3 regions of the Streptomyces sp. NPDC058751 genome follow, and region 1 is predicted to be linked to each of the others. Evidence: riboswitches for the same ligand, from Rfam matches in the RefSeq annotation. Region 1 holds a riboswitch; each other region holds the start of a gene.
The links. A riboswitch is a leader RNA that binds a small molecule or an ion and turns the genes downstream of it on or off. The one in region 1 is predicted to bind cyclic di-AMP.
Positions count from the first base shown of each region.

Region 2: linked by a shared signal. The riboswitch ahead of ACFW6B_RS10385 (C40 family peptidase) and the one ahead of ACFW6B_RS33460 (M23 family metallopeptidase) in region 1 are both predicted to bind cyclic di-AMP.
Region 3: linked by a shared signal. The riboswitch ahead of ACFW6B_RS24300 (C40 family peptidase) and the one ahead of ACFW6B_RS33460 (M23 family metallopeptidase) in region 1 are both predicted to bind cyclic di-AMP.

Region 1 covers NZ_JBHYPZ010000047.1:22,733-32,536, reverse strand. Annotated here, with positions in the region: gene ACFW6B_RS33500 (hypothetical protein) at 1-433, shown strand, start outside; gene ACFW6B_RS33495 (DEAD/DEAH box helicase) at 854-3,040, shown strand; gene ACFW6B_RS33490 (amino acid permease) at 3,225-4,760, shown strand; tRNA gene ACFW6B_RS33485 (tRNA-Lys) at 4,882-4,954, shown strand; gene ribA (GTP cyclohydrolase II) at 5,015-5,659, opposite strand; gene ACFW6B_RS33475 (MarR family winged helix-turn-helix transcriptional regulator) at 5,783-6,292, opposite strand; gene ACFW6B_RS33470 (dihydrofolate reductase family protein) at 6,371-7,540, shown strand; tRNA gene ACFW6B_RS33465 (tRNA-Met) at 7,588-7,661, shown strand; cyclic di-AMP (ydaO/yuaA leader) riboswitch at 7,996-8,152, shown strand; gene ACFW6B_RS33460 (M23 family metallopeptidase) at 8,164-9,204, shown strand; gene ACFW6B_RS33455 (aldo/keto reductase) at 9,340-9,804, shown strand, end outside.
Region 2 covers NZ_JBHYPZ010000008.1:102,764-112,567, reverse strand. Annotated here, with positions in the region: gene bioD (dethiobiotin synthase) at 1-379, opposite strand, end outside; gene ACFW6B_RS10425 (adenosylmethionine--8-amino-7-oxononanoate transaminase) at 381-1,661, opposite strand; gene bioB (biotin synthase BioB) at 1,654-2,880, opposite strand; gene ACFW6B_RS10415 (8-amino-7-oxononanoate synthase) at 3,051-4,175, shown strand; gene ACFW6B_RS10410 (DUF397 domain-containing protein) at 4,275-4,499, opposite strand; gene ACFW6B_RS10405 (helix-turn-helix domain-containing protein) at 4,511-5,368, opposite strand; gene ACFW6B_RS10400 (ATP-binding protein) at 5,581-6,039, shown strand; gene ACFW6B_RS10395 (LysR family transcriptional regulator) at 6,027-6,998, opposite strand; gene ACFW6B_RS10390 (LysE family translocator) at 7,109-7,843, shown strand; gene ACFW6B_RS10385 (C40 family peptidase) at 7,936-8,409, opposite strand; cyclic di-AMP (ydaO/yuaA leader) riboswitch at 8,413-8,594, opposite strand; gene ACFW6B_RS10380 (hypothetical protein) at 8,947-9,252, opposite strand; gene ACFW6B_RS10375 (ATP-dependent Clp protease proteolytic subunit) at 9,260-9,804, opposite strand, start outside.
Region 3 covers NZ_JBHYPZ010000027.1:18,931-28,734, forward strand. Annotated here, with positions in the region: gene ACFW6B_RS24260 (MFS transporter) at 1-351, opposite strand, end outside; gene ACFW6B_RS24265 (MarR family winged helix-turn-helix transcriptional regulator) at 561-1,016, shown strand; gene ACFW6B_RS24270 (exonuclease domain-containing protein) at 1,160-1,723, shown strand; gene ACFW6B_RS24275 (DinB family protein) at 1,843-2,436, opposite strand; gene ACFW6B_RS24280 (beta-glucanase) at 2,647-3,351, shown strand; gene ACFW6B_RS24285 (hypothetical protein) at 3,529-3,702, shown strand; gene ACFW6B_RS24290 (alpha/beta fold hydrolase) at 3,720-4,433, shown strand; gene ACFW6B_RS24295 (hypothetical protein) at 4,527-4,811, opposite strand; cyclic di-AMP (ydaO/yuaA leader) riboswitch at 5,311-5,482, shown strand; gene ACFW6B_RS24300 (C40 family peptidase) at 5,490-7,343, shown strand; gene ACFW6B_RS24305 (hypothetical protein) at 7,456-7,773, opposite strand; gene ACFW6B_RS24310 (PadR family transcriptional regulator) at 7,941-8,225, shown strand; gene ACFW6B_RS24315 (hypothetical protein) at 8,277-8,657, shown strand; gene ACFW6B_RS24320 (hypothetical protein) at 8,862-9,539, shown strand; gene ACFW6B_RS24325 (PP2C family protein-serine/threonine phosphatase) at 9,558-9,804, opposite strand, start outside.

The DNA of each region.
Region 1 (9,804 bases):
GGGGCGGCCGGGGCCCTCGCACTCGGCGGGCAGACGGGCCGAGGGGGCGCCCGGAGACGGGCCCGCCGCCGTGGGGGGCGGCGAGGTCAGGTCGTACAGCGGGAAGAGCGGCAGGGGCGGCAGGAAGGGCAAGGCCTCCGCCGAGCCGGGGAAGTCCGCGTCCGGCGGGGCGTCGGCGTCGGCGTCCCCGGGCGCGGAGCCGTCCGCGAAGGCGACGGGCAAGGCCGGCGGCCCCGCCGAGGAGACCCCGGCGCCGGGCGGTGAACCGACTCCCGCGGGCACGTCGGAGGAGCCGTCGCCCGAGCCGTCGCCGGCCGCGCCGTCGTCGCCGCCCGACCCCGGGACGCCCGAGCCGTCGTCGTCGGCCCACGAGCAGCCGGTGACGCAGCTGATCCAGCGCGAACCGGCCCCCGAGGCGGGCCTGCCCGCGTAGCGCACCCGGAGAACCCCGGAGAACACGGCACGGCCCCGGTCCTGCCCCGCCCGCCGGCCCTTGTCCGGCGCCGGTCCTCGCCCCGGCGCCGGGCGCCGGTGTGGCGGGGTTCACGGGGATCGGGAGGGCGGATGTGGCCGGTTCAACAGCGCGGTCGGCGCGGGCGGGGTAGCGTGGAGGACGCGAGCAGGTGGCTTGGAATGCACCCTCACCTGGTCGTATGAGGCTTGGTTTGCCTTCATGGGGGAAGGGTGCGTATGGTAGTAGATCGTTTGATCCCATTTGCCCGGCGCCGCCGCAGAGAGCGCCGCGTGGCGCGTACTCTCCCCTGCCGTGGCCGGACCGCATAGAGGCGGTCGTTTGCGACATTCACGGAGTTTGGGCGCGTGCCGAAGAAACTCCGGAAGGTTCGCATTTCGCATGTCTGTTTCCAGTACTGACCACGTCGTCGTGCCCGAGAACGACGAGAACGTCGACGCGGTCGAGGCCACGATCGAGGCTGTCGAGACGGTCGAGTCCGCCCCCGAGGTCACCTTCGCGGACCTCGGTCTCCCCGAGGGCGTCGTCCGCAAGCTCGCGCAGAACGGCGTGACCACCCCCTTCCCGATCCAGGCCGCGACCATCCCGGACGCCCTGGCCGGCAAGGACATCCTCGGCCGTGGCCGCACCGGCTCCGGCAAGACCCTCTCCTTCGGTCTGCCGACCCTGGCGCAGCTCGCCGGTGGCCACACCGAGAAGAAGAAGCCGCGCGCCGTCATCCTCACGCCGACCCGTGAGCTGGCCATGCAGGTCGCCGACGCGCTGCAGCCCTACGGCGACGTCCTCGGCCTGAAGATGAAGGTCGTCTGCGGCGGTACGTCGATGGGCAACCAGATCTACGCCCTGGAGCGCGGCGTCGACATCCTCGTCGCCACCCCGGGCCGTCTGCGCGACATCATCAACCGCGGCGCCTGCTCGCTGGAGAACACCGAGATCGCCGTCCTCGACGAGGCCGACCAGATGTCGGACCTGGGCTTCCTGCCCGAGGTCACCGAGCTGCTCGACCAGGTCCCGGCCGGCGGCCAGCGCATGCTGTTCTCCGCCACGATGGAGAACGAGATCTCCACGCTGGTCAAGCGCTACCTGAGCAACCCCGTCACGCACGAGGTCGACAGCGCCCAGGGCAACGTCACGACCATGTCGCACCACATCCTCATCGTGAAGCCCAAGGACAAGGCGCCGGTCACCGCCGCGATCGCCTCCCGCAAGGGCCGCACGATCATCTTCGTGCGCACCCAGCTGGGCGCCGACCGCATCGCCGAGCAGCTCCGCGACGCCGGTGTGAAGGCCGACGCGCTGCACGGCGGCATGACCCAGGGCGCGCGCACCCGCACGCTGGCCGACTTCAAGGACGGCTACGTCAACGCGCTCGTCGCCACCGACGTCGCCGCCCGCGGCATCCACGTCGACGGCATCGACCTGGTCCTGAACGTGGACCCGGCCGGCGACCACAAGGACTACCTGCACCGCTCCGGCCGCACCGCCCGCGCGGGCCGCTCCGGCACCGTCGTGTCGCTGTCGCTCCCGCACCAGCGCCGCCAGATCTTCCGGCTGATGGAGGACGCGGGCGTCGACGCCGCGCGTCACATCATCAACTCGGGCACGGCCTTCGAGCCCGAGGTCGCCGAGATCACCGGCGCCCGGTCGATGACCGAGGTCCAGGCCCAGTCCGCGGGCGACGCCGCCCAGCAGGCCGAGCGCGAGGTCACGCAGCTCACCAAGGAGCTGGAGCGCGCGCAGCGCCGTGCAGCCGAGCTGCGCGGTGAGGCCGACCGCCTGGTCGCCCGTGCCGCGCGTGAGCGGGGCGAGGACCCGGAGGTGGCCGTCGCGGCCGCAGCCGAAGCCGCCGAGCAGGCCGTCGCCGAGACCCCGGCCGCCGAGGCCGTCGTCGTCGAGGCGGACGAGCGTCCCGCGTACGAGCCGCGTCAGCGTCGCGACGAGCGGGGCAACTACGAGCGTCGTGACAACGACCGCGGTGGTTTCCGCCGTGACGGCGACCGTGGTGGCTTCAACCGCGATGACCGTGGTGGCCGTTCGTTCGAGCGTCGTGACAACGACCGCGGTGGCTTCCGTCGTGACGACAGCCGTGGTGGCTTCAACCGCGATGACCGTGGTGGCCGTTCGTTCGAGCGTCGTGACGACAACCGCGGCGGTGGCTTCCGTCGCGATGACAGCCGTGGTGGCGGTTTCAACCGTGACGACCGTGGCGGCCGTTCGTTCGAGCGTCGTGACGACAACCGCGGCGGTGGCTTCCGCCGTGACGACAGCCGTGGTGGCGGTTTCAACCGTGACGACCGTGGTGGCCGTTCGTTCGAGCGCCGTGACGACAACCGCGGCGGCTTCAACCGTGACGACCGTGGCGGCCGTTCCTTCGAGCGTCGTGACGAGCGTGGCGGCCACCGGGGCAGCGACCGTCCCTTCAACCGTGACCGCCAGGGCGACCGTCCCGCGGGCGGCGGCTTCCGCTCCGGCCACGACCGTCCGGCCGCCCGCCGCGACGACCACCGTGCCACGGGCGCCGGCTCGTTCCGTCGCGACGAGAAGCCGCGCTGGAAGCGCAACGGCTGACACGGCCTGACGTGAACCGTCGAGGGCCCGTACGACTTCGGTCGTACGGGCCCTTCGTGTTGCCGGGGCCTTCGTGGCGCCCGGATCCCCGCTGACCTGCCGAGGGGCCGCATGGGTCTTTTCCGGCCAATGTGACGCCCTTTCCGGCGCATGTCATGCCCTCGGCGAGGGAATCGCTGGGTGCATGACAGATGACGCCAGAGTGACTGGGCTGTCGGACGAAGAGCGGCTCGCCCAGCTCGGCTACACGCAGGTTCTCGCCCGCCGCATGTCGGCGTTCTCCAACTACGCGGTCTCCTTCACGATCATCTCGGTCCTGTCGGGCTGCCTGACGCTGTATCAGTTCGGTATGAACACCGGCGGTCCCGCCGTCATCACCTGGGGCTGGGTCGCGGTCGGACTGATGACGCTGTTCGTCGGGCTCGCGATGGCCGAGATCTGTTCGGCCTATCCGACGTCCGCCGGGCTGTACTTCTGGGCGCACCGGCTCGCTCCCGAGCGCAGCAGGGCGGCCTGGGCGTGGTTCACGGGCTGGTTCAACGTCCTCGGCCAGGTCGCGGTGACCGCCGGCATCGACTTCGGCGCCGCGCTGTTCCTCGGCGCCTACCTGAACCTCCAGTTCGACTTCGGGGTGACGCCGGGCCGCACGATCCTCCTGTTCGCCGCGATCCTGCTCCTGCACGGCCTCCTCAACACCTTCGGGGTGCGGATCGTCGCCCTGCTCAACAGCATCAGCGTGTGGTGGCACGTCGTCGGCGTCGCCGTCATCGTCGGCGCGCTGACCTTCGCCCCGGACCACCACCAGTCGGCGGACTTCGTGTTCACGGAGTTCGTCAACAACACCGGCTGGGGCAGCGGGGTCTACGTCGTGCTCGTCGGACTCCTCATGGCCCAGTACACGTTCACCGGGTACGACGCCTCGGCCCACATGACGGAGGAGACCCACGACGCCTCCACGGCCGGGCCGAAGGGCATCGTGCGTTCCATCTGGACCTCGTGGATCGCCGGGTTCGTCCTGCTCCTCGGCTTCACCTTCGCCATCCAGTCCTACGACGGGGCGCTGGGCTCGGCGACGGGCGCACCCCCGGCGCAGATCCTGCTGGACGCGCTCGGCGCGACGGCCGGCAAGCTCCTGCTGCTCGTCGTGATCGGCGCCCAGCTGTTCTGCGGCATGGCGTCCGTGACCGCCAACAGCCGCATGATCTACGCCTTCTCGCGCGACGGCGCGCTGCCGTTCTCCTCGGTGTGGCACACGGTCCACCCGCGCACGCGGACCCCCGTCGCGGCGGTCTGGCTGGCCGCGCTGGGCGCCCTCGCGCTCGGACTGCCGTACCTGATCAACTACGCGGCCTACGCGGCCGTGACGTCGATCGCGGTGATCGGCCTCTACGTCGCGTACGTCATCCCGACCCTGCTGAGGGTGCGCAAGGGCGACGCCTTCGAGCGCGGGCCCTGGCACCTGGGCCGCTGGTCCCGGCCCGTGGGGGTGATCGCGGTCGGCTGGGTGGCCGTCATCACGGTCCTGTTCATGCTGCCCCAGGTCTCCCCGGTCACCTGGGAGACGTTCAACTACGCCCCGGTCGCGGTCCTGGTCGTCCTCGGGTTCGCCGCGGCCTGGTGGCTGGCCTCGGCCCGGCACTGGTTCCTCAACCCGGAGCACCAGCGCACGATCGCCCGGGAAGCCGCCCGCAAGGGTGCACCCGAACCGGTCGATCCCTGACCTTGCGGGCCTTCGGCGCGGCCGGGTCACCGATACCCGATCGGAGTCCCGGCCGCGTCCCGCTATGCTCGGGGATGCATCGGCGCGCTCCGGTGTGCCGTGCCGGTGTTTTCCGGTGCGGGGACCCTTAGCTCAATTGGCAGAGCAGTGGACTTTTAATCCATTGGTTGTGGGTTCGAGTCCCACAGGGTCTACGGAAGAGCCCCCGGTTCGGATCGCTCCGAACCGGGGGCTCGCTTCGTTCCGCCGGGGTGTCAGCCCGCGGAGAGCCCCGCGCGCTCCGTGAGTTCGGGCAGCGGCAGGGTGTGCTGGGTCTGGAGGACCTTGGCGCGCAGGTAGCGGACGTTGTGGTCGGTGGTGAAGACGCCCGTCGGCACGCGCCGGGAGACCGTGACGCCGAGTTCGCGGAGCTGGTCGGCCTTGTCCGGGTTGTTGGAGAGCAGGTCCAGGGAGCCGATGCCGAGGGCCCGGAGCATCTGGGCGGCCGCCGTGTAGTCGCGGCCGTCCTCGGGCAGGCCGAGGGCCGCGTTGGCGGCGTAGGTGTCCAGGCCCTGGTCCTGGAGGGCGTACGCGTCGAGCTTGTTGTAGAGGCCGATGCCGCGGCCCTCCTGGCGCAGGTAGAGCAGGACGCCGCCGCGGTCCGCTATCCGTTCCACCGCCTCGCGCAGCTGGGGTCCGCAGTCGCAGCGGGCCGAGCCGAACACGTCGCCGGTCAGGCACTCGGAGTGCAGTCGCACCAGCGGGTTCGCGCCGATCTCGCCGAGGACGACGGCCAGGTGCTCCTCGCCGTCGTCGAGGCCGTGGAAGGTCACGAGCTCGGCGTCGACCGAGTAGCCGTCGCCGAAGCGCAGGGGTACGCGGACGCGGGTGCGCACGGTGGCGGTGGGGTGGTCGCGCATGGTGTCTCTCCGTCCGGCGGGTTCGCACGAGCTGTGCTTCAGATTTGAAGCACAGCCTCGGAACGAGACCCTACATCTGCTTAAAACTTCAAGCAACGGGGGTTCGGGCCCGCGTCGAGCGCTTCACGAGGAGCAGGAACGGCGCCGCCACGGCAGATCCTCCCCGGGAGCCCCGGGATCCCCGCTCTGGATGGCCCGGGTGATGGTTCCGCAGATCTCCTCCAGCTGCCCCACCTGCTCGGGCGTCAGATGGTCGAAGACCGCCGTCCGTACCGTCTCGACGTGCGCGGGCGCCACCCGCTCCAGGAGTGCCATGCCCTCGTCGGTGAGGACGGCCATGTGTCCGCGCCTGTCGGTGGGGCAGCCCTCGCGGCGTACCGTGCCGTCCTTCTCCAGCCGTGCCACCGCGTACGTCAGCCGGCTGCGGGTGATCTTCAGGGCCTCGGCGAGGTCGGTCATCCGCAGCCGCCGGTCCGTAGCCTCGGACAGCCGGGACAGGATGGAGTAGTAAAGGTGGGGCATCCCCGCCTCCGCCTGGAGCCGGCGGTCGATGGCGTCCGCCAGGAGGGAGCTAGCGGAGATGTACGAGCGCCAGGCGCGCTGTTCGGCGGCGGAGAGCCAGCGGGTCGTCATGAGACCAGTCTAGGTATTGTTTAAAACTTGAACCACTGCGCTCGGCCCTGTGCGCGTGCGACCGGAGGATGCGTTCCGATGCCCCGTCCCTACGTCCTGCTGTCCGCCGCCGTCTCCCTCGACGGCTTCCTGGACGACACCGGCCCCGAGCGGCTGCTGCTCTCGGGCCCGGCCGACTTCGACCGGGTCGACGAGGTGCGGGCCTCCAGCGACGCGATCCTGGTGGGCGCGGGCACCCTGCGCACGGACAACCCGCGGCTCCTGGTCAACTCCGCGGAACGGCGCGCGGCCCGCGTCGCCGACGGCCGCCCCGAGTACCCGCTGAAGGTCACCGTCAGCGGATCCGGCGAACTGGACCCGAAGGCGCAGTTCTGGCACACGGGCGGCGAGAAGGTCGTCTACACGACGGACGGGGGCGCGCCGCGGGCCGCCGCCGCGCTGGACGGCCTCGCCGGCGTCGACGTCGTCCCGACCGGCCCCGCACTCGACTGGCGCGTGCTGCTGGAACACCTCCACGACGTACGGGGCGTGCGCCGCCTCATGGTCGAAGGGGGCGGCAAGGTCCACACCCAGCTCGTCGGCGAGCAGCTCGCCGACGAACTGCAGCTCGCCGTCGCCCCCCTCTTCGTCGGCCAGCCGGACGCGCCGCGGCTGTTCGGGACCGGGAACTACCCTCCGGGGCGGATGCGGCTGGTGGAGACCCGGCCCGTCGGCGACGTCGTGCTCATCCGGTACGTCCCCACCGCGCCCGGCACCGGCCCGCTCGCCTCCGCCGCGGACCGGCGCTGGCTGGAGCTCGCCTGCGAGCTGGCGGAGCTGTGCCCGCCCTCGGGGACCGCGTTCAGCGTGGGCGCCGTGGTGGTCGCGGCCGACGGGACCGAGCTGGCCCGGGGCCACTCCCGCGAGGGCGGCGACCCCGTCGTGCACGCCGAGGAGGCCGCCCTCGCCAAGATCGACCCGGCCGATCCCCGGCTGGCCGCCGCCACCGTCTACAGCAGCCTGGAGCCGTGCGCCCACCGCGCCTCACGGCCCGTCCCGTGCGCCCGCCTCATCCTCGACGCCGGTGTGCGGCGGATCGTCACCGCCTGGCGCGAGCCCGACACCTTCGTCACGGACGCCGACGGGAGCGGGCTCCTCGCGGCCGCGGGCGCCGAGGTCGTCGTCCTCCCCGAGTACGCGGCCCGCGCGGAGGCCCCCAACGGGCACCTCGCGGACCGGGCGTCCGCGTCGCCGGAGGGGCGTGTTTAAACGGATGTGCTTCGGGTCCCGCGGATGGCGTACACTGGTCTCAACGACGCGGGGTGGAGCAGCTCGGTAGCTCGCTGGGCTCATAACCCAGAGGTCGCAGGTTCAAATCCTGTCCCCGCTACTGAAGGCCAAGGGCCGGAACTCGGATTCACGAGTTCCGGCCCTTGGTGTTTTCACCCCGTCGCAGTTCAACGCGGCCCCCTCTTCACGGCCGCACCCCTGGCCCGGTCACCAACGGTGACCGACCGTTTGCCTTTGCATGACAACTGACCGGCCGTCAGGAAAATCGATGCAAGCGACATCCGGTCAACTCGCCCGTTTTTCGTCACCCATGACCCCAAAGTCCAGGCCAAGAGCCGTTAATGATCAGCCGGAACAGCTTGGAATTCGGTGCCTGGGTCTATTAACGTTCGATAACGCAGCGCGGTCGTCACAACCGTCACAAGAGACGGCTCCGTGCGCACGCGCCGAATCCCGCAAGGGAACCGGGGACCCATCTCGTGGGGTGAATCGAGCGTAATCCGCCGTGGAGACACGGTGGCAGTACGCCCGTAGGAGACCTTCCTGCTCCGAACCCGTCAGCTAACCCGGTAGGCGGCAAGGAAGGAAAGGAGTGCGCCCACGTGGCGTCCAACCGGCCCGCTCAGCCAACCCCGTTCGCGCCGAACGAAACGCACACCTTCGGCTACGGCAAGGACGAGGGTCCCTGGGAGGAGTGGAATCCCACCGCGGATTCCGTCGCTCCCGTCCGCGGCCGGCACCGCACGGGCAAGCAGCGCAGCGGCGGCGGAGGACTCGCCCGCAGCTCCACGGTTCTCGGCGTCGGCGTCATAGCCGCAGTCGGAGGCGGTGGCATCGCCAGCGCCTCTCCGGACCAGGCGCCCGTCTCCATCTCGATGCCCGACCTGTCGTCGGTCACCGAGTCCGCCAAGGCCCTGGTGACGGACGGCGGATCCAGCACTCCCCAGGGCTCCACGACTCCGCTCACCACCGCCGGTCTGACCAGCGTCGACGAGGCCCATGGCGCCACCGACGCCGGTGAGGCGCTGCGCGACCGCATCATGCAGCAGGCCCAGTCCCAGCAGAACCGGGCCGACACCGCCACCCAGAAGGCCGCCCAGACCGCCGCCGCGCAGAAGGCCGTCCAGCTCGCAGCCAAGCAGCAGGACGAGGCGGAGGCCAAGGCCGCCGCGGTCAAGGAGAAGGCGGAGGAGGCGGCCAAGGAGAAGGCCGAGGCCGAGCGCCTCGCCGAGCTCGCCAAGAGCTACGCGCTGCCGACGTCCTCGTACACCCTGACCTCGACCTTCGGCGAGGCCGGCGCCCTGTGGTCCTCCGGCTACCACACCGGGCTCGACTTCGCGGCGCCCACCGGCACGCTCCTCAAGGCGGTCCACAGCGGCACCGTCACCGAGGCGGGCTGGGCGGGAGCGTACGGCTACCGCACGGTCCTCACCCTCGACGACGGTACGGAGCTCTGGTACGCCCACCAGTCGTCCATCAGCGTCACCGTGGGCCAGAAGGTCGCCACGGGCGATGTCATCGGGCGGGTGGGCGCGACCGGCAACGTCACCGGGGCGCACCTGCACTTCGAGGTGCACCCGGGCGGCGCCGCCACCGGCATCGACCCGACGGCGTGGCTCCAGAGCAAGGGCATCAACCCCTGACCTCCGATCTCCGGCAGCCCTGACGTCAACCCCCCCCGGCGTCAGGGCTGTTGGTCGTCCGGGCGCGGACGACGGCGCGCGCGGGCCCCGGAGCCGACGGAATATGCCTGTCCGGCAAGGGCGTTGACGCCGGACATGACTTCTCTTCGCAAGCTCGGTCCGTCCGACCTCGAGGTCTTCCCGCTCTCCCTCGGGGGCAACGTCTTCGGCTGGACCGCCGACGAGACCCGGTCCTTCGCCGTGCTCGACGCCTACGCGGCCGCGGGCGGCAACTTCCTCGACACGGCCGACTCCTACTCGGCCTGGGTCGAGGGCAACGAGGGCGGCGAGTCCGAGACCGTCATCGGCAGATGGCTGAAGAGCCGCGGCAACCGCGAGGACATCGTGGTCGCCACCAAGGTCAGCCAGCACCCCGCGTACCCGGGGCTGTCCGGAGCCAACATCAAGGCCGCGGCCGACGCCTCGCTGCGCCGTCTGGGCACCGATCACATCGACCTCTACTACACGCACTTCGACAAGCCGGAGGTGCCGGTCGAAGAGATCATCGGCGCCCTCGACGAGCTGGTGAAGGCCGGCAAGGTGCGGTACATCGCCGCCTCC
Region 2 (9,804 bases), on a different contig from region 1:
CCGCGAGCGTCCCGTCCTCGTGGTCGAACCGGACGAGCAGACCGCCCGCGCCCTCGACCAGCACCAGATCGTGTTCGGTGGCGAGCTTCGCCGCGGCCTCCGCCGCCGACTGCGGGGACACGGCCGGCAGTCCGGCCCGCCGGGCGGCCGTCGCGGGCGCCAACGGCTCCGGATAGCGGCCCAGTTCGAGGGTCGTGACGGCGCCGGCGAGCCGGGCCACCTCGTCCGCGTCGCCGCGCTCGTCCGGCCGTACACCCGTCTGCGCGGGCTTCAGGACGGCCACGGACCGCCCGGCCGCGAGGGCCGTGGCGGCGACGGCGGCGGTGACGACCGTCTTGCCCACCTCCGTGCCCGTCCCCGTGATCACCAGTATCGTCATCTCAGCCCTCCCGCGCCGCCGCGCACACCGCGCGGGCGATCCGTGCCAGGTCCGTGTCGCCGGTGACGTACGGCGGCATCGTGTAGACGAGGTCGCGGAACGGCCGCAGCCACACGCCCTCGCGCACCGCGGCCGCCGTCGCCGCCTTCATGTCCACCTCGTGGTCCAGCTGGACGACCCCGATCGCGCCGAGCACCCGTACGTCCCGGACACCGGGCAGCGCGGAGGCCTCCGCGAGACCGTCGCGCAGCCCCGTCTCGATCCGCTTCACCTCGGTCCGCCAGTCCTGCCCGAGCAGCAGGTCGACCGAGGCGCACGCCACCGCGGCGGCGAGCGGGTTGCCCATGAAGGTCGGGCCGTGCGCGAGCACCGGGACGTCACCTTGCGAGATCCCGTCGGCCACCCGCGAGGTGCACAGCGTCGCCGCCATCGTCAGGTAGCCGCCGGTCAGCGCCTTGCCGACGCACATCACGTCCGGGGTGACGCCCGCGTGGTCCGCCGCGAACAGCTCACCCGTACGGCCGAAACCCGTGGCGATCTCGTCGAAGACCAGCAGGACGCCGTGCTCGTCGCAGGCCTCGCGCAGCACCCGAAGGTACGCCGGGGAGTGGAAGCGCATCCCGCCCGCGCCCTGCACCACCGGCTCCACGACGACGGCGGCGAGCTCGTCGGCGTGGCGCCCGATCAGCTCGCGCAGCTGGTCCGCGTACGACTCCTCGTACGCGGCTGGCGGCGCGTCGGCGAACACCTGGCGCTGGAGCACGCCCTGCCACAGCTCGTGCATCCCGCCCTCGGGGTCGCACACCGACATGGGCTGCCAGGTGTCCCCGTGGTAGCCGCCCCGCCAGGTCAGCAGCCGCTGCTTGCCGGGGCGGCCGAGCGAGCGCCAGTACTGGAGGCACATCTTGACGGCGACCTCGACCGAGACCGAGCCGGAGTCGGAGAGGAAGACGTGCTCCAGGCCGTCCGGCGAGATGTCGACCAGCCGCTTCGCCAGCCGGACGGCGGGCTCGTGGGTGAGCCCGCCGAACATCACATGGCTCATCCGGTCCAGCTGGCCGCGCACCGCGTCGTTCAGGACCGGGTGGTTGTAGCCGTGGATGGCCGACCACCAGGACGACATGCCGTCGACCAGCTCGCCCGTGCCGTCGGCCGGCCGCAGCCGCACCCCGCTCGCCGACTCCACGACCAGCGGCTCCTGGCGCCCGGGCATCGGCCCGTACGGGTGCCAGACGTGCCGCCGGTCGAGGTCGAGCAGTTCCCGTACGGACAGGTCAGGCATTGGGCGCGACGTCCGTTCCGGCACCGCGGCGGCGCACGGAGACCAGGTCCGTCCGGGCGTCGGCGGGCGCCTCGGCCGGTACCGCGGGCGCCGAACCGCACACGCCGCCGCCCTCGTGGGACCCGCAGCCCGCTCCGGCGTGCGATCCGCAGCCGGCGTCGCCGTGCGATCCGCAGCCCGCGTCCGCCTGCGATCCGCAGCCGCCGCCGGACGGCGCGCGGTGCTCGGGCAGCGTCACCTCGCCCGCGTTCTCCACCTCGAAGCCCGCGTCCGCGATCATCTCCAGGTCCGCCTTGCCCGCCTGGCCCTCGCTGGTGAGGTAGTCACCGAGGAAGATCGAGTTGGCCAGGTGCAGCGCGAGCGGCTGGAGGGTGCGCAGGTGCACCTCACGGCCGCCGGCGATCCGGACCTCGACGTCCGGGCAGACGAAGCGGACCATGGCCAGGATGCGCAGACAGCGCTGCGGGGTGAGGTTCCACTCCTTGGCGAGGGGGGTTCCCTCGAACGGGATCAGGAAGTTCACCGGAACGGAGTCGGGGTCGAGCTCGCGCAGCGCGTACACGACGTCGACGAGGTCCTCGTCCGACTCGCCCATGCCGGCGATCAGGCCCGAGCAGGCGGACAGCCCCGCCGCGTGCGCCTTCTGGACGGTGTCCACCCGGTCGGCGTACGTGTGGGTGGTCGTGATCTCCCCGTACGTCCCCTCGGACGTGTTCAGGTTGTGGTTGTAGGCGTCCGCGCCCGCCTCGCGCAGCCGCTCGGCCTGGCCGTCGGAGAGCAGACCGAGGCAGGCGCACACCTCGACGTCCTCGTTCTGGTCCTTGATCGCCCTGATCGTGTCGGAGACCCGGTCCACGTCACGGTCCGTCGGGCCGCGCCCGCTGGCCACCAGGCAGACCCGCTTGGCGCCCCCCGCGAGCCCGGCCGCCGCGGCCTTGGACGCCTCCTCGGGCTTGAGCCAGCTGTACTTGAGGATGCCGGCCGTGGAACCGAGGCGCTGCGAGCAGTACGAGCAGTCCTCCGGGCACAGGCCCGACTTCAGGTTGACGAGGTAGTTCAGTTTCACCCGTCGGCCGAACCAGTGACGGCGCACCTTGCCCGCCGCGGCCACCACGTCGAGTACGTCGTCGTCGGAGGTGGCCAGTACGGCCAGCGCCTCGTCGCGGGTCGGCAGCTCGCGCCGAAGCCCCTTGTCCACCAGCGTGTTCAGCAGGTCCATGAGGTCCGATCCTGGACCATGCGACCGCTCCCGGCCAAGGAGAGTTTGCACAACAGAGACGGTTCGACGTGTGGGTATTGCCACATCATGGGCACGCGGAGCGACCGTTAGGGTCTGTGAACTGCCTACAAATCACCGCCACCGCGAATGCGGCGAGACCCGGAGGACACATGGCGTTCGGCTGGATCGACGAGCAGGCCGAGGCGCGCCGCCGGGCCGGACTCGTGCGTACGTTGCGCCCCCGCCCCGCCGAGTCGCCGCTCCTCGATCTCGCGAGCAACGACTACCTCGGGCTCACCCGCCATCCGGAGGTCACCGAGGGTGCGGCCGCGGCCGCGCGCCGGTGGGGCGGCGGCGCGACGGGCTCCCGGCTCGTCACCGGAACCACCGAACTCCACGGCGAGCTGGAACGCGAACTGGCCGACTTCTGCGGCTTCGAGTCCGCGCTCGTCCTGTCCTCGGGCTACGCGGCCAACCTCGCCGCCGTCACCGCGCTCGCGCCGCACGGTTCGCTGGTCGTCTCGGACGCGGGCAACCACGCCTCCCTGATCGACGGCTGCCGACTGGCCCGGGGCACGACGCAGGTGGTCGGTCACGCGGACCCCGACGGCGTGCGCAAGGCGCTCGGCACCCACGACGGACCCGCGGTCGTGGTCTCCGACACGGTCTTCTCGGTGGACGGCGACGCGGCCCCGCTCGCCGGACTCGCCCTCGCCTGCCGGGAGTACGGCGCCGGACTCGTCGTCGACGACGCGCACGGGCTCGGTGTCCTCGGCGACGGCGGCAGGGGCGCCCCGCACGCCGCGGGGCTCGCGGGGGACCCGGACGTCGTCGTGACCGTCACCCTGTCCAAGTCGCTCGGGAGCCAGGGCGGCGCCGTCCTCGGCCCGGCGGCCGTCATCGACCATCTGGTCAACGCGGCGCGCACCTTCATCTTCGACACCGGCCTCGCTCCGGCGGCGGCCGGCGCGGCGCTGGCGGCGCTGCGGCTGCTGCGCCGTGAGCCGGAGCGGGCGGCCCGGGCGCGCGAGGTGGCCAGGGCGCTGCACACGCGGCTGACGGCGGAGGGTCTCTCCGCGGTACGACCGGACGCCGCGGTCGTCTCCGTGCGGGCACCGTCCCCCGAACGGGCGGTGCGATGGGCGGCCGACTGCCGCGAGGCGGGCCTCGCCGTCGGCTGTTTCCGTCCCCCGTCGGTGCCCGACGGTGTTTCACGACTGCGGCTGACGGCCCGCGCGGACCTCACCGAGGAGCAGATCGGGCACGCGGTGGACGTGATCAGCCGGAACCGGTGAACAGGTGGAGCGATCGGTCGACGATCGGGTGGAGCGATCGGCCGGTGGTCCGCAGGGGCGGCCGGCCGGTGGTGCGGTGGAACGGTGAACCGTGCGGGGTCAGTTCAGTCCGGTGATGAACCCCTCCCAGGCGTCCGGGCCGAACAGCAGGGCGGGTCCCGCCGTGTTCTTGGAATCGCGCACCGCGACCATTCCGGACCATGGTCCGGTGCTCGGGCGTGCCGTCTCGACGCAGTTGTTCATCCCGGTACTGCGGCTGCTGCGCAGCCATCGCACATGGTGCAGAGAAGTGCTGGAAGGTACGTACCGAGGCATTGCAGACATGACGTGCCTCCTTACGCGCCGTCACCTATCCCGGCGATGTAGTCCGACGAGTCCTCGGGCGAAAGGGCGTGGAACTGAAGGGCGTTGAAGGCCTCGGTGTAGGCCTGGAGGTCTTCTTTCCGTTCGAGATAGAGGCTACTCGTCAAGTGGTCGAGAACAACCACATCCAGATCGGTTGTGTTCGGAAATGAGAAAATAACGAAAGGGCCGGTCACCCCGATGTGCGCCCCGGCAGCGAACGGCAGTACCTGGAGCCGCACTTGGGGCAGGGCGGCGGCCTCCCGCAGCCGGCGCAGCTGCCGCGCCATGACGTCGGGGCCTCCGACCTCCCGCCGTAACACCGCTTCGTCCAGGACGGCGGACAGTTCGAGCGGCGGGTCCGAGCGCAGTACGTCCTGCCGGGCCAGGCGCACTTCGACCAGGGCGTCGAGCTTGCTCTCCTCGAGTCCGCCCACGGCGGCCCGTGTCACCGCGCGGGCGTACTCGGGCGTCTGCAGCAGTCCGGGTACGACCGAGGTCTCCAGGGTGCGCATGCCGCTGGCGCTCGACTCCAGGCTGATGAAGTCGCGGTAGGCCGGCGGGAGCACCCCGCGGTACGCGTGCCACCAGTGGTGCCGCCCGTTCCCCTCGGATCCCGCCAGGACGACCAGCAGGTCGCGCAGTTCGGGATCCTCGACGCCGTACGCGTGCAGCAGGCGCTCCACATCGGCCGGTTTCACCCCGCTGGTGCCGGTTTCGATGCGACTCACCTTCGACTGGTGCCAGCCGAGCAGGCGGGCCGCCTCTCCGCTCGTGAGACCCGTGCCCGCGCGGAGCGCGCGCAGTTCGGCACCGAGCTTGCGGCGGCGCACCGCGGGACCGTGCTGCATGACTGTTCTCCTTACTCCTTCCAAGTCGTCCGAATACGCTCTGCCGACGCAGAGTTCACCGCATCGAGCGACAGATATATGCATTACTCGGTGGATCGCACCCGCGACCGGCCCGGTAATGGCAGTCTGGCGCAAGCACCAGTCCGGGACCGTACTCGAACCATCCGCTCGGTGTCGGGTTCCGGTCCCGTGGGAAAGGGACGAACGTCGCCATGGCAGACCATCAGGAAGCATCCGTCACACTGCCGAGCGATCCGGTCTCGGTTTCCGCGGCCCGTAAATTCGTCGCCGACGTCCTGTCCGAATGGGGTCTGCCGGGGGACTGCGAAGTGGCCGAGACCGTACGTCTGATCGTCTCCGAGCTGGCCACCAACGCCGTGCAGCACACCTTCGGGCAGTCGCCCACCTTCACGGTCGGCGTGTGCCTCGACCGCGAGGAGCGTCTGCGCATCGGTGTCACCGACAGCCATCCGCGCTTTCCGAAGAGGCTGCCCGCGGCCGTCCAGCAGGACAACGGCCGCGGCATGGTGATCATCCGCTGGCTGACCGCCGAGTGCGGCGGCAGGCTCACCGTCCGCCCGACCCGGGAGGGCGGCAAGACGGTCTCCGTCGAGATCCCGTGGACGGTACCGGTCCGGCCGGTGCCGGCCGGGTGGCCTCAGGAGCCCTGAGGCGCGTCCTCCCGGCGCCCTCGGACATCGGGCCGGGCAGCGGCCCGGTGCCGTCCGGCCCGCCCGAAGGCACCGCGCAGCAGGGCACGGAAGGCGTCGGCCGCGGGCGCCGTCACGTCCGTCCGGTGGACGACCGAGATCGTACGGCGCAGGTCCCCCGGCTCCAGCAGCCTGGTGCCCACCGGCGTCGCCGCCGTGGCCGCCACCATCTCCGGTACGACCGCGACCCCGAGCCCGGCGCTGACCAGCGCGCACACCAGGGCGTACCCGGGGGTCTCGACGAGCACGGCCGGTGTGGCCCCCGCCTCGGCGAGCGCGGCCTCCACCCCCTGCCGGGGAGGGTGGTCCGGGGCCATGCTGATCAGCGGCTGCCCGGCGAGGCCGGCGAGCGGCAGCCGCGTCGAGCCGTCCGCGAGAAGGTGACCGGGGGCGGTCACCAGCACCAGTTCCTCGACCAGGAGGGGCTCCACGGTCACGGACGAGGGGAGCGGTACCGGCGGGGCGGGCTGGTAGGCGTGGGTGAGCGCCAGGTCCACCTCGCCGGCGGCGACCGCCGCGATCCCGTGCGGCGGTTCGTGGTCGGCGACCGCGAGCGCCACGTCCGGGTGGGCCCGGCGGAAGGCGCTGAGCACGGGCGGCAGCAGATGGATGCCCGCCGTCTGGAAGGTGCCGAGCCGCAGGGTGCCGCCCGACAGCCCCGTCAGACGGGCCAGTTCGTGCCGGGCCAGCTCCATCTCGTCGAGGACCCGGCGGGCCCGTACGACCAGCAGTTCACCCGCGCCGGTGAGCCGGGTCCCGCGGTGGGAGCGCACCAGCAGCGTCGCCCCCGTCTCCCGCTCCAGCTTCGCCACCTGCTGGGACAGCGCCGGCGGGGTGTAGCCGAGGCGCTCGGCGGCCCGGGTGATCGACCCCGCCTCGGCGATCGCCACCAGCGCCGCGAGCCGCGTCGGGTCGTACATCGCGCCCCTCCCGGTCCCGTCGGGACCCTGCCCGGTCTAAACGACTGCTTAAGACCGGCCCAGATTATTCGACATACCTGCTGAAGGCCCGTGCCGGGCAGTCTGAGGGCATGGACGCACAGCTCATCGCCTTCACGGGCGTCGCCGCGGGCATGGTCGCCATGCCCGGCGCGGACTTCACCGTCGTCGTACGCAACGCGCTCGTCTCCCGCCGGGCCGGGGTCGCGTGCGCCCTCGGCATCGCGGGCGGGCTGCTGGTCCACACCGCGCTCGCCGTCGCCGGGGTCGCTGCGGTCCTGGCCGCCGTGCCGACGCTCTTCAGGACGCTTCAACTGCTCGGCGGGGCCTACGTGCTGTACCTGGGCCTGCGCACGCTCCGCTCTTCGGGCCGTCCGGGTGAGGCGGCGGCCGGCGGGACGGCGACGGGGGCGGCGGGCTCCGGCGCGGGCGCGCACGGGAAGACGGCGGGGGAGCCGGGCTCGGCCGCGGCATCGCACGGGGCGGCGACGCGCGAGGCGGGAACGCGGGAGACGGTCCGGCGGACGCGTCCGCTGCGGCAGGGCTTCGTCACCAACGCGCTCAACCCGAAGGCGCCCGTCACCTTCCTCAGCCTGCTCCCGCAGTTCGTGCCCGCGGGCAGCCCCGCGATGCCGCGGACCCTGCTGCTCGCGCTGATCGTGGTCGCCCTGGCCCTGGTGTGGTTCCCGGCGGTCGCGCTCCTGGTGGACCGGCTCGGACGGTGGCTGCGCGGGCCGCGGGCCGCACGGGCCGTGGCGGGGCTCACCGGCGGCGCCCTCACCGTCCTGGGCCTCGTCCTGGTCCTGGAATCCCTCGGAAGCCGATAGGGCGTCGGAAGCCCGTCAGGGGCCCGTCAAGGGCCCCAGGGCCCTGGGGGCCCGCTCCGGGGCGGCGGGGTCCGCCGCCCCGGGCGAAAGGGTCAGCCCACCCTGCCGTACCAGACGCTTCTCGTCCAGATCTTCTGGAGCTTGACCACTTCCCCGGTCTTCGGGGAGTGCCAGATCTTGCCCTTACCGGCATAGATGCCGACGTGGTACACGTTCCGCCCCGAGTGGAAGAACACGAGGTCACCGGCCTTGCGGCGCGAGGCCGAGACGTGGTGCGTCTTGTTGTACTGGGCCGCGGCCGTACGAGGCAGCTTCTTGCCCGCCTTCTTGTACGAGTAGAGCGTGAGCCCGGAGCAGTCGAACCGGTGCGGCCCCGTGGCGCCCCACTTGTACGGGGAGCCGTGCTTCGACGCCGCGACCTGGAGTGCCCTCGTCGCGACGGTGGCCGCCTCGGCCTCCGACGCGGCGCCGGGAACCACGAGGCTGCCGCCCACCGCGGCAAGGGTGAGCGCCGAGGCCGTACCGGCCCGGGTCCACAGCGACGGGACACGATTGAGCGCAGTCATGCGCAACCCTTCGTCAGCCGCCTGTGAAGGATGACCTGTCGGATTCGGGCTGGCGAAGTTGCCCGGCCGCGGTTGCGGCTTCACCCCAAGGACCGCCCGGAAACTGCTCCGGCGGCCCGTCTAGCTGGGTCCTCCACTCCTGCCGATGCACTTCTGTCGACCGGGCATCCGGGCGGCGGCAGGACTCGGCGTCCGCCCGGACCGCCCCGCCGCTGTGGCGGGGGCTTGTCGTCGGAAGGGATCTTGACTCATCAGAGTCGGAAAATCCGAGCGGAACCGGCGTTTTGTGGGCTTACTCACCACTCACCCGTTCTAGTGAACATCCCTCCGTTCGAGCACGTGTTGGGGACACCGACGAGGCCCGCACCTGCGGCGAAGGGCCTCATCCGGCTTCTGGGCCCCGCGTGTTGCGCAACTCGGAGGGGTCGCGGAAAGGATCGAGGAATACGCCATCGGGGGGTACTCCATCCGGTCCGTTTGAGTCGTCGTCGGCCGTCATGGGGATCCGGCGGGTACGGGACCTTCGGTGGGGGTTCGTCAACTTCCCGGCCCGGGCGGCACGGTGACCCGGGCCGCCCGCCGCTCTCCGTCGAGCACCCGCAGGGCCTGGGCCAGCGTCGGGGCGTGCACCTCGCTCTCGCCCCGCTGGTGCATCAGGGTGAGGGCGTCCCGCAGGGCCACCGCCTTGCCGACCAGTGCCTGAGCGGCCCTCAGACCGCCGTAGGTGTCTCCGGGGCGGGACGGGTTGATCCGGCCGAGCAGGTCGACCACGTCGAGATAGCGGTCGATCAGCTCGGCCTCGGCGCGGGTCAGGGCGGGCAGCGGGGGAAGGTCCGGGATCATCGGCCGCTCACCTCGCGCCGGGCGTCCGGGAGGAGGGCCTGCGGCCCGGGACGATCCGGTCGATCAGCCCGTGGGCCAGCGCCTCCGGGGCGTCGAGGACCCTGTCGCGCTCGATGTCCGCCGCGACCCGCTCCGGACTGCGTCCCGTGTGCCGCACGAGCATCTCCTCCAGGATCTCGCGGGTGCGGACCAATTCCTCCGCCCGGACGGCCAGATCGTCGGCCCGTCCCTCGACCGGCTCCGGGAGCGAGGGCTGCCGGAGGAGGACGCGGGCCCCCGGCAGCGCGAGCCGCTTGCCCGGAGTCCCGGCGGCCAGCAGCACCGCCGCGGCCGACTCCGCCCGGCCGAGGCAGATCGTCTCGACGTCGCAGGCCACGAACCGCATCGTGTCGTAGATCGCGGTCATCGCGCTGAAGGAGCCGCCCGGGGAGTTGATGTACAGCGAGACGTCCCGCTCGGGCGCCCGGTGCTCCAGGTACATGAGCTGCGCCGTCACGTCGCTCGCCGAGGCGTCGTCGATCGGTGTCCCGAGGAACACGATCCGCTCGCCGA
Region 3 (9,804 bases), on a different contig from region 1:
CACCATGCCCATGCCCATTCCCTGTAGTCCGCGTCCGACGATCATCGGGACGACGGACGAGGAGAGCGCGCACACGACCGAGCCCACCACGAGCGGGACGGAGCAGGCGAGCAGCATCCGCCGCTTGCCCAGCAGGTCGCCCAGCCTGCCGGAGACCGGGACGCAGACGGCCGCGACCAGCAGGGTGACGGTGATGACCCAGGCGGAGTTCGCGGGGGTGGTGTGCAGGATCCGGGGCAGCTCCGCGATGAGCGGAGTGACCAGGGTCTGCATGATCGCCGCCACGGTGCCGGCGAAGGCGAGGGTGGCGACCACGCCACCCGCTCGGGCGGAGGGCTGGGGGGCGTCCATGAGGGACTCCTCGGGTTCTGTCTGAGGGGGAGGGCGAATGGATGTGCATCGTACATGTCCTGTGTATCGCGCATGCGATATGGGCCATGCATGCAATGTGGTACATGCATGGAATGTGGCTCGTGCATGGGGGTGTGGGAGCATGGAGCCGGGCCGCACCGATGTGCGCGGGACGCGCGGCCCGGGTGACAGCGGGAGGCGGCAGGCGGATGGTCAGGCCCACACACGAGGTCGAGTACGAGCAGATGCTCCTCAGCCGCCACGGATGGATGAACCACCGGGGCGGCCGCACCAAGGACGGGGTCCTGGAGCGCAGCGCCTACATCCTGCTCAGTCGCATCCGGATCCAGGGGCCCATGTCGATCGGTGAGCTGAGCGACGCCTTCGGGCTCGACGCCTCCACCCTCAACCGGCAGACCGCCGCGGCGATGCGCGCCGGGCTCGTCGAGCGCATCCCCGACCCCGACGGCGGTATGGCCCGCAAGTTCCGCATCACCGACGAAGGGGCGCGCCTCCTCGACCAGGAGCGGCAGGGGCTCGTCGACTCCCTGGACCTCGTCATGGCCGACTGGCCGGAGGAGGACATCGCCGCGTTCGCCTCCTACCTGCGGCGTTTCAACACGGACATCGAGCGCATCGGCGGCCGTCCCTGGCCGCGCCCGTGACCGTGGCCCGAGGCCGACCGCCGCTCCGAGCCGTGTGACGGGCCGGTGGGGCGGGCCGGTGGGGCGGGGCGGTGGGGCGGGCCGGTGGGGCGGGGCGGAAAACCCGGTGACGTGGTGGTGTGCCGCCTTCTACGCTCGCCCGCATGAACGGTACCGGGGGACTGCTGAACGTCGTCGATGTCGAGGCGACCTGCTGGGAGGGGCGGCCTCCGTCCGGGGCGGTGAGCGAGATCATCGAGATCGGTCTGACGGTCGTCGACCTGGACCGGGGCGTCCGGGTGGAGAAGCACCGCCTTCTGGTCAGGCCGGCGCGGTCGGCCGTCAGCGCCTTCTGCACCGAACTCACCGGTCTGACACAGGACGAGGTCGAGCGGGGGCTCCCCTTCGCCGACGCCTGCCGCGAGTTGGCCGCGTCGCACCGTGCGGGGGAGCGGCCGTGGGCGAGCTGGGGGGACTACGACCGTCATCAGTTCACCCGTCAGTGTGCCGACACGGCGACCCCGTACCCCTTCGGTCGTCGGCACACCAACGCCAAGGCCGTCTTCACCACGGCCCGCGGGCTGCGGAAACGGCCCGGAATGGCGCAGGCCCTGCGCCTCGCCGAACTGCCCCTGGAGGGCAGGCACCACCGGGGCGAGGACGACGCGTGGAACATCGCGGCACTCGTCCTCGACCTGGCGGGGCGCGGGGCCTGGCCGGGCGCCTGAGGACCCCGCCGTCCTGAAAGCCGCCCTGAGGGTCGCCCCGGAAGCAGGCCCGCGGATCGGGCCGAGGGGATTCGGCGGTCGCGTGGCCCGGCGGCCGTCCCGGCGGATCCGGCCCGGCGTCAGCCGTCCTTGGAGGCGTCCCGGGCCGCCTGCTCCAACCGTGCCCGGTAGTCCTCCCACCACGACGAGTCGCCCGGCATCATGCTGTCGTTGTTCTCGTTCATCCCGACGGCGCCGTCCATGAGTTCACGGATGATGTCGGCGTGCCCGGCGTGCCGGTGCGTATCGGCGATCACGCGGACGACCGCGTGGTGCAGCGTCAGTTCGTCCTTCCCGGCGGGCCACCACGGCACCCTGCCGGTCGTGTCCAGCGGCAGCGCGTCGATGGTCGCGTCCGCGTGTGCCCATGCCCGGTGGTAGAGCCCCACGACGAACTCGCGTGTCTCGTCGGCGGTGGCCCACATGTCACCGTTCGTCTCGGAGACGTGCTCCAGCCAGGGCAGCGGTTCGTCGGAGGGCCGTCCGAAGGTGTCGCCGAGGTAGCCGAGTTCCACGGTGGCCACGTGTTTGACGAGACCGAGGAGGTTGGTCCCGGTCGGGGTGAACGGGCGGCGGACGTCGTACTCCGAGAGACCGTCGAGCTTCCAGAGCAGGGCGTCGCGGGCCGACTGCAGGTAGTGGTGGAGGTCGGCCTTGGGATCCGGTGAGGTCATGGCGTTCAGTCTGCCGTTCCCGGCGGCGCTGTCGTCGGCGGTCGGATCAAGCGCCGTCACCGGTGTGAACACCGGACCGGCGCGAGCCGGAGTGCGACCGGTTCACCCCGATGGGTTGTTTTGTGGCGGGTTGCGGTGAACGGGGCGTGGGTGTCGGGTTCCTGGGGAGAAACCGGACGTACGCGAAACGCCGTCATCGAGGAGTGCCGCGTGTCCGATGTCGTCTTCACTGCGGATTTCGCCTCGACTCGTCAATGGGTCGCGGGCCGTTCCTGGGCTTATCCCGACGGTGGTCCGGTCAACCCGGACGACGGCAAACTCGACCATCTCGTGACCGACCCCGCCTACTCCCGGACGGGCCGCTTCCGGGCCACCCGGCGCCCGGACGGCGACTGGGACGCGGGCCTCCTCACCACCGAGGACAGCGCGGAAGGGTTCATGGTCCGCACGGGGGACGTGCTGGAGACGCGGGTCAGGCTGCCGACGGTCGTCGGGGCCTGGCCGGCCGTCTGGACGTGGCGGGACGGCGGCCAGGAGATCGACGTCTTCGAGTACCACCCCGACAACCCGGACCTGCTGGAACTGTCCAATCACGTGCGCAACACCCATCGCTACTACCGGAACAGCGCCGTTCGGCCGGGTGCCTGGGTCGATCTCACGGTCGAGTTCGGTGCCCAGCGGGTCGTGTGGTGGGTCAACGGGATCCGGGCCTTCGACGACCGGCGCGGAGTGGGCCGGTCCTGGCACGCCTATCTCATCGTCAACCTGTCCGTGTGCGCCGGCCGTTACCACCCGCCTCCTCCTCCCGAGGCTCGCGAGATGGACTTCGAGGTGGCCCGGCTGACGGTCCGCAGGCCCCGGATCGGCAGGCCCCTCCCCGCCGTGGAGGAGTACGAGACCGGTCTCCTCGACTGACACCGGAGCGGGTTCCCGGCGGGTCGCCGAAGGCCGGCGTCGCGGCGGACGGCACCCGCGCGCCGCGGTCGGGATCCGGGCCGCGGCAGGTGCATCCGCCGAACCCCTCGGCGCGGAAGTACGGCACGAGAAGCGACGCCGCGCCGGGGCGCGTCGCGCCGACGGGTGCCGAGGACCATGCCGAATCCGCAACCGGGGCGGGACGCCCCCGAGACCGCCTACGTCAGTCACGTCGGCGACTGCCGTACGTGCCGACGGGAGTCGGGACGCTGCCCGCAGGCGGCACGCCTCTGGCGTCTGTACCAGGAGTGGCGCAACGGCTACCGTGAGCGGCCCGAGAACGCGGACTGACGGAGCGGACGGAGCACATGGCGTTGTCCAAGGCGACAGGTGCCCTCGTCGCGCTGCGGCCAGGTCGCGTCGTCCGTCCCGCAGCAGGTCCGGCGCGTGCCGCCGTGCTGGTCCTGCACGGTGGCACCGCCGACAGCAGGGCCCCGTTGCGGCCGTGGAACATGGCACGCGCCCGGATGCTGCCGTTCGTGCGCTCCGTGGCGCGAGCCCTGCCGGAGGGGGGCACGTTCGTCGGGCAGGTGCGTTACCGCTACCGGGGGTGGAACGGCGTGGACGCCGACCCCGTCGCCGACGTCCTGCGGGCGCTGGACGAACTCGCCGCGCTGGTGGGGGAGGTGCCGGTCGTGCTCGTGGGCCACTCGATGGGCGGCCGTGCGGCCCTGCGCGCCGCGGCCGCGCCTCAGGTCAGGGCCGTGGTGGCGCTGGCGCCCTGGTGCCCGGAGGGCGAGCCGGTGGCCCACCTCCGGGACAAACGCGTGATCGTGCTGCACGGCGACCGGGACCGGATCACCGACCCCGCGGAGTCGTTCGCCCTCGTCCGCCGGGCCCTGGAGGCGGGTGCCTCCGCGAGCGCCGTGCGGGTCGAGGGCGGTGACCACGCGATGCTCCGCCGCGCGCGGACCTGGCACCGGGTCACCGGCGCCACGGTCGCGGATCTGGTGACCCGGATCGGCGACGGGCTCGACCCGCTCCCCGCCGGCCGGCCGGGCGGCGAACCGGACGTTCTCTAGCGCCTGGTGCGGCGAGTGGGGGTCCCCCCTGCTCGAAGAGCTCGGGGGAGCGTGCATGGCGTCGCGGGACAGACGGGAATTTGACGACAGGCCCTAGGACCCGTCCGGCAGGCGGGAAGGGACGGACAGGTCCTGGCGGCCGGACGGCAGGGGGGTGGGTGCGTCGAGCCGGTCGTCCGGGTCGGGGGCCGCGGACAGGGGGCGGCGGGCGCCGGACGCCGGCCGTGCGGCGGACGAGGGGAGCGGGGCGCCGGTCGACGGATCCCAGCTCAGGATCCACTCGAAGTCGCGTTGCAGCCGCCGGGCCTCGCTTCGTACGAGCCTCGGTATGTCGCCGCGTTCGGAGATCAGTTGGGCATAGATCGGCGCATCGTGCACGTGGGGTCCTCGGCTCGCTCTCGTGGTCTGACGTGCCACGACGGTACGGGCGGCACGCGGCGACAGCGGTGATCCGGCCGGTTCGGCCAGAACCGGTCAAGGTGTGACCGGCAGGCGCCGTCGATGTCGAACGAGGTGCCGGGGAAAGTCGGTTCTCTGCACACTTTCGACACGTCCGAGGCGGCCGGGTGCGCGACCGGCGGGCCGGGGCGGGGTGTGCCCGTCCGTCCGGGAAGGAACCGGTACGCAACGGGGCGGGCCGGACGGGCGGGAATCGGGGCCGGGGCCGGGTCGGGAAGCGGGTCCGGTCGCCTCAACGGCCGTGCTCAGCGGCCGTTTCGAGCACGGCCCGTGTCCTCTCCGTCGCACTGCGGTGCGATGCGATGAAGGTCACGAAAACGTATCGGACATCTGGGGCGTGGATCTTCACATCGGGTGCACAACATGGCTAAGTTGGCCACCTGGCCGCCCGATTCCCTCCGGCGGAGCTCGCCGGGCGGCGCGGCCTCCGCCGAGTCCTGCCTGTCCTCGTGGCAGCGGGAGCCGGGGACCCACCGAACTTGGGGTGAATCGGCCAACTGCCTTTCGGGGCAGGGGTCGTAGGGCATACCTTCCGGAATCGTCCGCCCGAACCCGACAGCTAACCCGGTAGGCGGACGACGGAAGGAGCACCACTCCATGGCGCCGGAAAGCACCCCGCCCAGCAGCGAAGAAGTCGCCCGACGGCTCTCGTCCCTCTACGACCAGGCGGAGTTCGCCACCGGCAAGTTCAACGGGACCCGCGCCTCGTCGAACTCCGCCCGCAGGCCGGGCCGAGGGGGCGCCGGTCAAGGGAGCGGGGTCTCCGACGCGGACCGGGACAACCTGATGCAGCAGTGGTTCGACGGGGCGCGCTCCCGGGTCGGACCCGTGGCGCCGGCCACGCTCCCGGCCGACAGGCAGCCGGGGCGTGGCGGTGGCGGTGGCGGTGCCCGTCCCAAGGGAGGCGGGAAGGGGTCCAAGGGGTCCTCGTCCGACCTTCCGACGGTGTACGAGCTGGAACAGATCATGCGGCCCGCCGCCGAGTTGACGGCCGCTCCGATGCTGGAGCTGACCGCCGGTCCGGCTTCGGAACCGGCCGGGCGCCCCGCGCTGGAACTGACCGCGGGTCCGGCGGCCGGGTCCCCCGCGGTACCGGGACCCGGAACGGGGTTCCGTGCGGCGCTTCCCGCGGTGCCCGCTCAGGCCGCCGCGCCGCAGAAGCCCTCCCCGCAGGTCAAGAAGCAGAATGCCCGGCGCAAGCTCGCCGCCGCCCAGGAGTTGATGTCGCGGCACGTGTCACGGCAGAACATGCCCGTCGCGCAGGCGCCGGCGATCGAGTACCGGCCGACGGAGCAGCCCCGCCTCCCGTCGGCCCCGCAGACCGGTACGTTCCCGTCGGTCGGTCAGACCGGTACGTTCCCCTCGGTCCCGCAGGGTGTGGGGCTCCCGTCCGCCGCTCAGACCGGTACGTTCCCGTCGGTCGGTCAGACCGGTACGTTCCCCTCGGTCCCGCAGGGTGTGGCGTTCCCGTCGGCCCCGCAGACCGGTACGTTTCCGTCGGTCGGTCAGACCGGTACGTTCCCCTCGGTCCCGCAGTCGCCCGCCTTCCAACCGGCGCCCCAGCCCGCCGCGTTCCAGGCGGCGCCCCCGCCCCAGGTCTTCGAGACGGGCTCCGTACCCCGGGCGTACGAGCCGGCGCCGGCGACCGCCGAGGTGAAGTCGGTGCTCCTGCCCCTCGGGTACGAGCCGCCGCCCCCGGCCTCCGAGGTGAAGTCGGTGCTCCTGCCTCTCTCGTACGAGACTCCGGCCCGTCCCAGTGGGTACCAGCCCCCTCCGGCACCTCCGGTGAGCGAGCCGGTGCCCCAGCCGCCGGTGCCCCAGTCGCCGGTGTACGAGTCCACGCCGCCTCCGGCCGCGTACCCGTCGGCGCCCATGCCTCCGGTGGCCCCGTCGGCCCCCATGCCCCCGGCGGCCCCCTCGGCGCCGATGCCTCCCGCCGCCCCGCCGGTCGACGACGCCTGGCGGCAGTCGCTGCGGACGAGCGGCGGCGGGCAGGCGTGGCCCGCCGCTCCCGGGGCCACCGACGCGAACCCGGGGTTCGACATCGACAGGCTCGTCGCCGGTGCGGCCGCACCGCCGGCCACCGGCCAGGACAGCAGGGCCGCCGAGGCGGTCGCCTTCGCCCGGGCCCAGATCGGCAGCCCGTGCGTGTGGGGAGCGTCCGGACCCGGTTCGTACGACCCCTCCGGTCTCACCCAGGCGGCCTGGAAGAGCGCCGGGGTCATGCTCCCCCGCACGACGCAGGACCAGGCACAGGCCGGCCCGACGGTCGACCTCGGCGCCGTGCAGCCGGGCGACCTGGTCTTCTTCCACGCCAACGTGAGCCACGTGGGTCTCTACGTGGGTGACGGCATGATGGTCCACGCGCCGAGTCCCGGAGCGCGGATCAGCGAGGAGCCGGTCGAATACGTCGGCCGGGAGGCCATCCACAGCGTCGTACGTCCGGTCTGAACCCCGTCACGGCCGCCGACGGCGCACGGCGGTGCGGAACGTACCGCCGTCCGGGGCGTCCCGGACGGCCCTGGCGTGCCGTCGTCCGCGAGGGCGGCGCGGCGGCCCGGCGTCAGAATTCGCTGTCGATCCCCGTGACGGCGGCGGGTCCCAGCGGGGCGTCGTCCGCGGACAGGCCGCTGTCCAGGATCGCGCCGGAGACGAGCCGTACGGCCTCGGCCTCGGCGCTCCTGCGGTCCGGCGCCTCGACCTCCAGCCGGACGGAGAACCTGTTGTCCTCGTCGACGGTCAGCAGGCTCAGCTCCTCGCTCTCGCCCAGGTCCGTGTTCTGCGGGTCCTGGGGGCGAAGTCTGCGTTCCACCTCGGCGCGGGAGGCGTCCGGGAGGCCGTGGACGAACGTCCCGGGAACGGTGATGACGTAGGTGGTCACAGGAACTCCTAGTGCGGCCGGCGCGGGGGCCTGAAGTGCGGTCGGTCGTGTGATCGCCCGTATACCCCGCATTGTGCCGGGCACCCGGATCTTCTTCGCGTCGGGCGGGGCCCGCCGTGCCCGGCGGCACCTGCCGCCGGGTGATCGCGTGCCGGTACGGTCGCCCCATGGCTGACGCCAGGTTGACCACCGCCTCGTACCGCGTCCTCGGCATCATCGACAAGCTGGGCGAGGCCAGCGCGTACGACGTGAAGGTGGAGGCGGCGCGGACGGTCGCCCCCTTCTGGTCGGTGCCGCACGCGCAGGTGTACGCGCAGTGCGACCGTCTGCTCGACGCCGGGCTCCTGTCCCAGGTACGGCAGGAGAGCGGCCGCAACCGCAGGGTGCTGACGCTGACGGACGAGGGCAGGGCGGCCCTGCGGGGCTGGCTGACGGCCCTACCGTCTCGATAGTCCAAGCGAGACTATCGGTGGCCGGGTCGCGGCCACGGGCAGGGAGTCGTCGTGCGTCGTCCGACCGGCACCACCTGGCGCCGTCTTGCCGTCATCGCCGTGTCGGCCGTGTGCGTGGGCTACGCGCCGATCGCGATGACCGAGCTGTGGCCGTACGCGCCCCCGCGTTCGGTGAGTGGATCCTGGCCCCCGTGGTCTCACCGCGGTACGTGGCCGACGCGCTGGCCACCCGGATCGGGCCGTACCGCCACAGCCTCGTCCCGATGGTGGCGCCTGCACCGGGCGGCCCTGTGCCTGGCGCCGGTGCTGTCGGCCGGGGCCGCACCGCTCTTCGAACGGTCGCCGGGGCTCGACGGGCTCACGGCGTCGGCCGCGGGGGCAACGCCCGCCCCCGGTCGTCCGGCCGCCCACCTCGCGGAACCGGTCTCGTGACCCCCGCTCGGCGCGCCGCAGCCGTCGACCGGTCCTCGGGTGCCGCCCTCTGCCTCGTCCTCAAGGTGGCCGGGCTTCGCTGCCGACCCCCGGAAACGTCGTCCACGTCATCGGTTCCGGACGGAGGCAGGGCCGCGGGCCACGCCCGGACGGCAGGATGCGGGGAGTCGACCGACGAGGAACGTTGCCGGGGGTGATACGGGTATGCGCCGGTGGAGTCGTCCTTCGCCCGTACAGGAACAGGACCTGACGGCGTACCTGCGGAGCGCGGTGTGGGGGCCCGCCGAGTTCATCGGACGGCCGCCGCCCCGCCTGGTGGGGGAGGGGATCCTCGTCGGGGCGCTCGGGGCCGGATCGATCGTCGGCGCCGGGGCCGCGGGAGACCGGACCGGCCTGTCCGTACTGGTCAGTGGTGAGGCGGGGCTCGTGTGTGCCGGGATCCTCGTCCTGTACCTGGTCCTCCTGCGGGCGGGGCGGGCGCTGGTCGGCATCGTCGCGGTCCTCGGCGTCTGTCTCGCCCTCCAGGCCCCGCAGGTTGTGGCGGACGTGGTGTCGGCGGGCGGGGAACGAGTGGTGCCCAGGGCCGTCACGTCCGGCGAGGGCGAGGGGAAAGAGGGCGCGGGCGGTGTCCGCCGCCCCTGCCCGGCGGTCGCGCGGGGCGGCGCGCCGATCGAGGTCCGCGTCCGGCGGGACTGCGGGCGGACCACCCGGCCGGGGGACGCGCTCGCCGTGGTCCACGGTCCCGAGGGGCGGATGCCGCCACGCGCCCCGGCCGGGGGGCCGCTGCGGGCCCTGGCGGCCCTGGCCGCGGCCCTCCTCGCCGGATGCGTGCTCGCCGTGGTCCGCTCCCACCGCCTCGCCCCGGCGGACGCCACCGTGTGACACCGTCCGGCGGCCGGCTCACAGCGGGAGGATCACCAGCGCCGTGTCGTCGGTGACGCCGTCGGGCGGGAGCAGGTCCGAGAGCAGCGCGTCGGCGAGGTCCTCGGGCCCGGCCCCACGGTGGCCGGTCAGCGCGGCGGCCAGGCGGCCGAGGCCCACGTCGATGTCCTCGGTGCGGCGCTCGACCAGACCGTCGGTGTACAGGACCAGGGTGTCGCCCGCGGTGAAGCCCGTCGCTGCCTCGGGGCGCTCCACGTGCTCCGGC